3 regions of the Janthinobacterium sp. UMAB-60 genome follow, and region 2 is predicted to be linked to each of the others. Evidence: predicted binding sites of a transcription regulator. Region 2 holds the regulator's gene; each other region holds the start of a gene.
What was found. Region 2 encodes FliA, which starts transcription of late flagellar genes. Its sites were predicted from a motif close to CTAAAGTTTNNNNNNNNNNNGCCGNTA; they were not measured.

Region 1 (3,272 bases), on a different contig from region 2:
GCACGTCGATTTCCGTAAACAGCATTTCGATGGTGCGGGCACCGCCGTCGCCGTCGAACAGGCGGGCGGCGCGGTGCTGTTCCCAGCGCAGGCTTTCCGCTTCGCTCAGGGTTTGCGGGAAATTGCGGGCGCGATAGCGGAACAGCAATTCCTGCAGGCGCTCGTCGGCAAACGAGGGGCGGGCCGTGGCCAGCCTGGCCGGCGTGTCGCGGCGCAGCGATTCGAGCAGGCGGCGGTCGTCGTTGCTGACGAAACCATTGTACAAATCCTCATCCACGTCCAGCGCGACATTCGCGCCCGGGCGCTGGAACACTTCGGCCCAGATGGCGTCCATGTTCGGCGCCGTGGCGGCCAGCTGGGCGTTGACCTTCGCCGCGTCCAGATCGATGCCCCATTGCGCGGCCATGGCCGGCGACAGGGTCTTTAAATTGCCGACCAGCATGGGTGACTTGTTCAGGTGCACGCTTTTCACGGGCAGGCGCGTCATGCCTTCCGGCATGGCTTCCTTGCGCGTAAACAGGCGCGTGCGGATGGTGTCGGCGTCCAGGCTGAACAGTTCGCGCGGATCGTAGGCGCAATCCCAGACGAGAATTTCATTTTTATTGCTCGGATGCGTGGCCAGCGGCCAGACGACGCCCAGGCAGCCCCGTTCGGCGGGGAACATGCCGGACACGTGCAGGAAGGGCTGGCGCTCGCCAGCGGCCAGGTGCATGCCCATTTCGCTGGCGACCCTGTCCTTCTTGTGCAGGGCCAGGCAGAATTCGAACAGTTTCGGCTGTTTTTCGCGGATCAGGCGGGCCAGGGCGATGGTGGCGCGCACGTCGGACAGCGCATCATGCGCCGCTTCGTGGGCCAGGCCATTGGCCTTGCTCAAGTGTTCCAGCTTGAAACTGGTCTGGCCATCGTCGCGCTTCGGCCATTGAATCCCTTCCGGGCGCAGCGCGTGCGTCATGCGCACCACGTCGAGGATGTCCCAGCGGCCGCAATGGTTTTTCCATTCGCGCGCATACGGGTCGATCAGGTTGCGCCAGAACAGGAAACGCGTGACTTCATCGTCGAAACGGATGGTGTTGTAGCCCACGCCGATGGTGCCCGGTTCCGAAAAGGCCGCTTCGATGGTGGCGGCGAACTGGTGCTCCGGCACGCCCAGCTGCAAGCATTGCTGCGGCGTGATGCCCGTGATCAGGCACGCTTGTGGATCGGGCAGGAAATCATTTGCAGGCTGGCAATACAGCATGATGGGTTCGCCGATCTCGTTGAGTTCGGCATCCGTGCGGATGGCGGCGAACTGGGCCGGGCGGTCGCGGCGCGGCTGGGCGCCAAAGGTTTCGTAGTCGTGCCAAAGGAAAGTCTGGGTAGTCATTGATGTCGTTGCTTAATTGGTTATCTGGGCCGCTCAAGGAGTCGCTGCTACAGTTTTCTGAAAACCTGCCGATACTACACGAGAGGATGGTCATCACTGCGTTTCCCGCATGGTGGCATACATTGTCCGTTCAAGGAGGTCTATCGTGTCAATTCCCATCGCCGCAAGCGGCAATTCCACCCCTTCCGTGACTTCCGTCAGTACGGGTGTTGCCGGCAAGGACGATAAAGTCCAACAAAAGGACGGCGTCAACACTGAAATGAGCGTGAACGACCGCACCAAGCTGCAGTTGAATGCCTCCATCATGCAGGCGTCGCTGAATGTCTCGATCGGTTCGGAAAACGAGCCGCTGGCGCTGCTGTACAAGACGGCCATCACGAATATCAATGAAGCGCTGAAGGGCCAGTACGGCGACGATGCGATCCAGAATGCGGCCTCGCAAGACAATAGCGCCGAAGCGACGGCGAGCCGCATCGTATCGCTGTCGACGGGTTTTTTTGACGCGTTCAAAAAACAGAATCCCGGCCTGGACGACGATACGGCCCTGACCAAGTTCATGGACACCATCAGCGGCGGCATGGAAAAAGGCTTCAAGGAAGCGCGCGATATCCTGGGCGGCTTGAAAGTGCTGAATGGCGATATCGCCGGCAATATCGACAAGACGTACGAGCTGGTGCAGAAGGGCTATGCGGATTTCATCGCCGCCCACAGCAGCAAGAAGGATGACGCCGCCAAGCCGGCCGACAGCAAGGCTGCCTGAGCTACAGCATGACCCGGTTGCGGCCGCCAGCCTTCGCGCGATACAAAGCCGCGTCGGCCGTGGCGATCAGCGCCTCGTCGTCCTGTTCGGCCGCCAGGCTGGCCACGCCGAAGGAACCCGTGATGTGCGGCAGCGCGCTGCGCATGTCGGAGAAGATGACGGCCTGCTGCATGCGCTCGCACAGGCGCTCGGCCACCCGCAGGGCCACGTGTTCGTTGGTATCGGGCAAGATCACCATCATTTCCTCGCCACCATAGCGCACGGCAAAATCCGTGGGCCGCAGCGCTGCACCCAGCACTTGCGCGGCGATGCGCAGCGCCTGGTCGCCCGCCTGGTGGCCGTGCGTGTCGTTGAAGCGCTTGAAATGGTCGAGGTCTATCATCACCAGCGACAGCGGCGAGCCGCTGGCGTGGGCCGTGATGATCATGTTCGGCAGCAAATCAGTCAGCCAGGCACGGTTGTACAGGCCCGTCAGGCTGTCGACCATCGACAGCTGGCGGTAGAATTCGCCCAGTTTCTGGCGCCGGCGCAGCAGGGCATTGGCGGCGCGGATGCGGAAGGACAGCAAGCGCAACAGGTTGCGCGCCAGGCCGTTCGATTGCTCGATCAATTCCCAGACGACGGCCGCGTCGATCACCAACAAGTCGGTTTCTTCCAGGGCGGAAATGGCAGCCAGGTTGCTCGCTTCATCGAGCACCGATTGTTCGCCCACGCTTTCGCCGGGCAAGACCTTGCTGACGGTGCCGTCATCCATGCCCGTGTGGGTGTCGGCCGCCACGGCCAGCGAGCCGCGCAGGACGATGTACAGGCTGGTGCCCTGGCTGTCGGCAATGGCTTCGCCCGCTTCGAGGCGCATGACGGGGCAGGGCGCCAGCATGGCGGCCGTCTGGCTGTCCGCAGCATCGCTAAATAGCTGTAAATCGCCGATGTTGCAGCCTGAAGCGCCGAAGTTACCGATCTGTTCCACAATCACACTTTCAAAAAGCCGGTGCGCGCGAGCAGAGGACCGGTGTCTTCATGATAGCGTAAAGCGGCCTTGGCTGTAACGGCAAAGGCTTGCTTGATGTCACTTACTGTGGGAAATACGACAATTATTTCATTGCCGTGTCAGTAAGCTGGAATGCAGCTGGTTCTGGCATTGTTGTTGCC
Region 2 (3,272 bases):
ATCCTCGGCGTGATGGTGCATTCGGTGAAGGATGAAGCGGACTTGCGCATCGCCCTGAAAGAATTGAAGAACAAGCACACGGTGCTGATCGATACGGTGGGCGTGAGCCAGCGCGACCAGATGGTGACGGAGCAGGTGGCCATGCTGTCGGGCGCGGGCGCCGACGTGAAACGTTTGCTGTGCCTGAACTCCACGGCGACGCAGGAAACGCTGAATGAAGTGGTGCGTGCCTACCAGGGCAGCGGCCTGGCCGGCTGCATCATGACCAAGCTCGATGAAGCGGCCTCGATCGGCAATGTGCTCGACGTGGTGATCCGCCAGAAACTGAACCTGTTTTATGTGTCGAACGGCCAGCGCGTACCGGAAGACCTGTACCTGGCCGACCGCGGCTACCTGATCGACCGCGCCTTCAAGCTCAAGCGCGATGCGGCGGCGACGCAGTTTTCCGATGCCGAACTGCCGCTGTTGATGGCGCAAGCGGCCGCCCGCAACAATGAAGCGCGCGGGGTGCGCCTTGGCTAATTTCGATTTCGACCAGGCCGAAGGCTTGCGCCGCATGCTGGCCGGCCCGCAGCCGCGCGTGATGACATTTTTATCGGCCACGCCGCAGGACGACAAGGGCGCCATGCTGGTCAACCTGGGCGCCTCGCTGGTCTACGGCGGCAATGACGTGCTGCTGCTCGACGCCAGCGGCGGCAGCGATGGCGTCGCCGCGCGCCTGGGACTGGCGCACGGCGCCAGCCTGCGCGACGTGGCGCGCCAGCAATGCGGCCTGAACCAGGTCATCCACCAGGTGCCGCAAGGCTTCGGCGTGGCCAGCCTGGGCGCGCGCAACCACCTGATGGACAGCATGGATTATGCGGGTGCGGACGAACTGCGCCGCCTGGGCAAGACCTTCGAGGTGCTGGCGCGCCAGAGCGGCATCGTGCTGGTCGACGGCGTCATGGCCGACGAGGGCGATTGCTTCCCCGTGCCGCTGATGGCCTCGTCCGATATCGTGGTGCAAGTGTCGACCAGCGCCACTTCGATCAAGGCGGCGTATTGCCTGATCAAGCGCCTGAGCCAGGAGCTGGGACGCCGCCCGTTCGGTATTCTTGTCACCGGCGCTTCCGAATCCGAGGCAAAAGTGGTATACGATAATATGGCGCAGGCGGCGAGCCGCTACCTGGCCGTGAAACTGACTTCGATGGGATCGGTGCCTGCCGATGAGTATCTGCACCGCGCGGCGCGTCTGGGCCGCAGCGTGGTCGATGCCTTTCCGCTGGCGGGAGCCTCGGTGGCGTTTCGCGGACTGGCCGAGCGACTGGCCCGTTCCGCGGCGCCGGTGCTCGGTGGCACCTTGTACCAGACGGGGAGTCCGCATCAGTTCAGCGTCTGAATCCATCATCAGCACACGATAGCAGTTAAAACAATAAGCAGCCTATGTACACGGTCAAAGGGAAATCGAACAAGGACTATTTGCTGACGGAGCACATTCCGTTGGTGAAGCGTCTGGCGCACCATATGAAGGCGAAATTGCCGCCTTCGGTCGAGGTCGATGACCTGATCCAGGCCGGCATGATCGGCCTGCTCGACGCCATCAGCCGCTATGAAGAGACGCATGGCGCGCAGTTCGAGACGTATGCCGTGCTGCGCATCCGCGGCGCCATGCTCGACGAATTGCGCACCAGCGACTGGCTGCCGCGCAGCATGCGCCAGAACATGCGCAAGATCGAAGAGGCGATGAGCACCTTGCAACAGCGCCTGGGACACCCGCCGACGGAGTCGGAAGTGGCGAAACTGCTGAAAATGTCGCTGGTCGATTACCAGGAAATGCTGGGCGACGGCGGCGGCCACCAGTTGCTGTACTACGAAGACTTTCATGACCCGGACGGCAATGACAGCTTTCTCGACCGCCATTGCGTGGACGAGGACAGCGACCCCTTGCGGTCCCTGCTCGATACCGATTTCCGGCAATCCGTGATCGATGCCATCGACGCGCTGCCGCCACGCGAGAAAATACTCATGGGCCTGTACTACGAAGAAGAGCTGAACCTGAAGGAGATCGGCGCGGTGATGGGCGTGTCCGAATCGCGCGTCTCGCAGCTGCATACCCAGGCCGTCGCGCGCCTGCGCGCAACCTTGAGGGAGCTGGCGTGGACTGGTCCAGCGTAATCGGGCTGGCGCTGGCGCTGGCGGGCCTCCTGGTCGGCCAGGCACTGGAAGGCGGCAAGATGGCCTCCCTGCTGCAGCCGGCCGCCTTTGCCATCGTCATCGTCGGCACCTTCGGCGCCGTGCTGCTGCAAACGCGGCTGCGCACCTTCGTGCGCGGCCTGGAAATGCTGCGCTGGGTCTTCCTGCCGCCAGCCGACACGCGTGCCGCGCTGGCGCGCGACATCGGGCAATGGAGTTTGACGGCGCGCCGCGACGGCACGCTGGCGCTCGAACGCCTGATGGAAAACACGGCCGACCGCTTCAATGCCAAGGGGCTGAGGATGATCGTCGACGGCATCGCGCCCGACAAGCTGCGCCAGCTGCTCGACGTGGAAATCTCCGCCTACGAAATGGCCGAGCGCCAGGCCGTCAAGGTGTGGGAATCGGCGGCCGGCTATTCGCCCACCATCGGCATCCTGGGCGCCGTGCTGGGCCTGATCCACGTGATGGAAAACCTCACCGACCCGAGCAAACTGGGCAGCGGCATCGCCGTGGCGTTCGTCTCGACGATTTATGGCGTCGGCCTGGCCAATCTGCTGTTCCTGCCGGTGGCGAACAAGCTCAAGGCCATCGTCTCGCGCCGCGTGCTGCAGTATGAAATCACGGCCGCCGTGCTGTACGACATCGCCACGGGCGACCACACGCGCATCATCGAAGAGCGCGTGGCCAGCCTCTTGCACGAGCATTGACCATGATGCGGCGCGCGCGCAGGAAGTATGACGAGGAACCGGACAACCAGGACCGCTGGCTGATCTCGTATGCCGACTTCATCACCCTGCTGTTCGCCTTTTTCGTCGTCATGTATGCGATTTCGCAAGTCAACGAAGGCAAATACCGCGTCTTCCAGAACGCCATCGGCCAGGCCTTCAGCCTGGAAAAGGGCGCGCCGCCCATCATCATGGAAGCGCCGCAAGCGATCCCGCTGCCGAATCCCGCCCTGAAACGCCGCACGGAAGCCATCCGCCGCGAGCGCGAACACATGACGCGCCTGGCGCAGGACCTCACGTCCACCCTGGCGCCGCTGGTCAAGGAAGGCAAGGTGCGGGTCACGCAGACGAGCCGCGGCGTGAGCGTGGAAA
Region 3 (3,272 bases), on a different contig from region 2:
CCTGACGCGCGGAGGCATCCGCCTGTGGCACCGCCGCCAGGCCTTCGACGAGGCCGATGATGCGCACGTTGGTGGCGTTGGCGAGCATGGCGAACGAGCCCCAGCTGCTGCGGTCGGCGGGAATCTCCGTGCTGCGCAGCCAGTCGCCATTCACGTAGTCATAGAAATCGTCACCAGGCAAGACTTTGACGGGGACAACGGCAGTGGCACCGGTGGCCTGGCCGTGCGCCCGGGCCGGCAAACCGGCCAGCGAGGCGCCGGCCAGGGCGAGGACGATGGCAGCCTGGACTGGCGTCCGGGACCAGGAAAAACGCAAACCGTGCATGGCGATCCTTTCGATGAAAACAAGAAAATCATAGCCTGAAATCATACCTTTTTTTGGCCAAAAAACCGTCCCCAAACTTTTTTGCATGCGGACAATAAATCGGCCTATAGTTTCACGACCCCGTGCCGCGTGTACGCCAAGGAGATTGCCATGCAACTGGAAGCGCTGTTCCAGCAACCCCACGCCCTGCCTGCCGCCCCGAAGATCGTCAATGAGCTGGTGCGCAGTTTCGATAACCCCGCCATTGCCACCGAGGACATCGCACGCCAGCTGGAAGCGGACCCGGTGCTGAGCGCCAAGCTGCTGCGGCTGGCCAACTCGGCCTATTACCACGTTTCACGCAGCGTCGGCACGGTCGAAGACGCCGTGCTGATGCTCGGTTTTGTTACCGTGCGCACCCTCGTCATCAGCTCGGGCCTGGTCAGCGGATACAAGGCCGTACCCGGCCTGAATCTGCCGCAGTTCTGGCGCTACAGCCTGCACAGCGCCGTGTCTGCCCGCTGGATCGCCAGGCAGACGGGCGACAACCAGGACCTGGCGTTCACCATCGGCATGATGCATGCGATCGGCCAACTGGTGATCCATGCCGCCATGCCCGAGCAAGCCATGCAGCTCGACAAGATCGCGCCGCCGCTCGATGCGCGCCGGCTCGATGCGGAACGGGTGTCGCTGGGCTACGATTATGCGCAGGTGGGCGCCGAACTGGCGCGCCGCTGGAAGTTTCCGCCCGCCTTTGCCGAGGCCATCGCCGCCTTTCCCGATCCGCTGGCCAAGGCGCCGTTGAACCGCCTGGCCGCCATCGTGCACCTGGCTTCCTGGCGCGCGCGCATCGAGGAAAATGCGTTGAGCAATGAAGAAATCATCGCCTGCTACCCCAATGAAGTGGCTGAAGCGCTCGGTTTACCGCCGTCCGTGCTGGTGGACAGGATGCCGCCGCCTGCCGAACTGAGCGCGGGGCTGGAAGAACTCGTCAAATAAACCGATCGCGGCCGGAATCGTCATCCCAGCATCCATGCGGGTTTGGCGGGCGATTCCGGCGGCCAGACCAAACCATGCACATTATTTTCACTTTTTTTTCAAAAACACCCTCAAGTTCCCGCTGAACCTGCCGCTAATCTGGACAAGCGGTAATCCATTCACTAGTTACGGGTGTGCTCATGACCTCCAACGACGTTCTCTCGATGTATGAAAATATTGCAGGAATGACCAACAAAATGGTCGTGGCCGCACGTTCGAGCGACTGGGATGGCTTGAATACCCTGGAAAACCAGTGCGCCAGCGCCGCCAGCGCGACCATGACGGGCAGCATGCCTGCCCAGGCTGGCGCCTCGCGCCTGCGCAAGATCGACTTGCTCAAGCAAATCCTGGCCAATGACCGCGAAATCCGCGCCATCACGGAACCGTGGATGACGCAGCTGTCGAACATCATGCCGGGATCGCGCGCCCGCATGTAAATAAGCAAGCTTGCCATGCCAGAAACGATAAAAGCACCCGAGGGTGCTTTTTTTACGTCTGCCGCCGTGCCAGGGAGCGCGCCATCTGCGGCACTCAAAAAGCAAGGAGGGGAAATTTGGAAGGCGAACCCCAGGTATCTCCTGGCGTCGCCTCGCTGCCGGTTGCATCCGGCGTTCGCGAGCACATCGTCGGCATCGCAAACCGCTTCCAGACCCAGGCGTTTATGCAACGCTACACCTGTTTTGCCGCGCCACACTATCGTTGGTGACTGCGACAGGCTGGGGCTGTTTTGTCGTAGAGCAAGTCCACTGAGTTAATCATATCACCATCTTTGAAAAACAGGCAACGCGATACACATGCATTTTCATGTATTTTTTAAATATCTTTTTTCATATCAAATCTGGGCGCGGCCTGACAACATCATTAACGCGAGAACGGCTCCGCTTCCGGCTCGGCGTCCGGCCCCTCCTCCACCGCCTCCGTCAGCACCGGCACCTCTTTCTTGCGGCCGAACGGCTTGCGCAGCAGGACCCAGTATTTCGACGGCCCGCCCGGCCCCGTCGCTTGCCTGCGCTTGCGCACGACATACACGATGAGCGCCGTCAACAGCAGGAAGGCGATGGTGCCAAACCCCAGCCACAGCAAGCCATTGCCGCCCGCTTTCTTTTCCTTGTCGCCCGCCGCCGGCGTCAGGGGCTTGGGCCTGGCATGCGGCGCTTCCGCCACGGCTGGCGCTGCGGCAGGTGGCACGGCCGCGGCGGCAGGCAGCGCCAGCGCCTTTTGCAGGGCGCCGATCTTGCCTTCCAATTCACCGAGCTTTTCATTCAGGGCCGCGTTTTTCTCATCCAGCGCCGCGCACGCTTGCGCCTGCCCAGCATCCGCCTGGGGCGCGCAGGCGGCCACGGGTGCCGTGGCGCGGCGCGGCGGGCGCAACGCGGCGGTGGCCGGCTTCGGCGCGGCGGGCGGCGGCACGAACACGCGCGCCGGACGCACCAAACCCTCGGCGCGCGCGCGGGCCGCCAGCACGGCGGCATCGGGCGGCGGCGCGCCGGGCGCAGCGCGCGGCAGCGGCACGGGCACGGGCACGGGCGCCGGAATGACGGGCCGGACCGGCACACTGGCAGCGGCGGCGGTAGCAACAGCGGCGGGCGGTGCCGGCGTCAGCCACAAGGTAGCGAGGCGCACGACGGCGCCGCTACCATTGCCTAATAACAAATACAAATGTACATGACCCGCCTGGATCGCTTGCCGCGTGGCCACGCGCACATAGTGGCGCCCACCGCGCTCAAACGGGCTGATCGTCAAGGTTTGCAAGGCCGGGTCCATGCCGATGCCGCCGCCCCGGTACACATCGGGCGAGGCCAGGCGCACGCTTACGCCGCTGACATCTTCGGGCGCCAGCGCCGTCAATTCAATCTCGGCCAGCAAGGGCTGCCCCACATGCGATAGCACCGCCGTCTCGCCCAGTTCGGCCGCCATCACGGGCGGCAAG

Region 1: the regulator FliA is predicted to act here: its motif matches at 1,411-1,437, upstream of K0F86_RS04460 (DUF5610 domain-containing protein).
Region 3: the regulator FliA is predicted to act here: its motif matches at 1,413-1,439, upstream of K0F86_RS04830 (flagellar protein FliT).

What each region holds. Positions count from the first base shown of each region.
Region 1 covers NZ_LT607483.1:268,494-271,765, forward strand. Annotated here, with positions in the region: gene sbcB (exodeoxyribonuclease I) at 1-1,363, opposite strand, end outside; gene K0F86_RS04460 (DUF5610 domain-containing protein) at 1,509-2,123, shown strand; gene K0F86_RS04465 (GGDEF domain-containing protein) at 2,125-3,090, opposite strand.
Region 2 covers NZ_LT607494.1:118,599-121,870, forward strand. Annotated here, with positions in the region: gene flhF (flagellar biosynthesis protein FlhF) at 1-522, shown strand, start outside; gene K0F86_RS20000 (antiactivator of flagellar biosynthesis FleN protein) at 515-1,378, shown strand; gene K0F86_RS20005 (RNA polymerase sigma factor FliA) at 1,423-2,154, shown strand; gene K0F86_RS20010 (flagellar motor protein) at 2,136-2,882, shown strand; gene motD (flagellar motor protein MotD) at 2,888-3,272, shown strand, end outside.
Region 3 covers NZ_LT607483.1:340,749-344,020, reverse strand. Annotated here, with positions in the region: gene K0F86_RS04840 (M13 family metallopeptidase) at 1-325, opposite strand, end outside; gene K0F86_RS04835 (HDOD domain-containing protein) at 476-1,303, shown strand; gene K0F86_RS04830 (flagellar protein FliT) at 1,528-1,779, shown strand; gene K0F86_RS04825 (hypothetical protein) at 1,896-2,048, shown strand; gene K0F86_RS04820 (FimV family protein) at 2,204-3,272, opposite strand, start outside.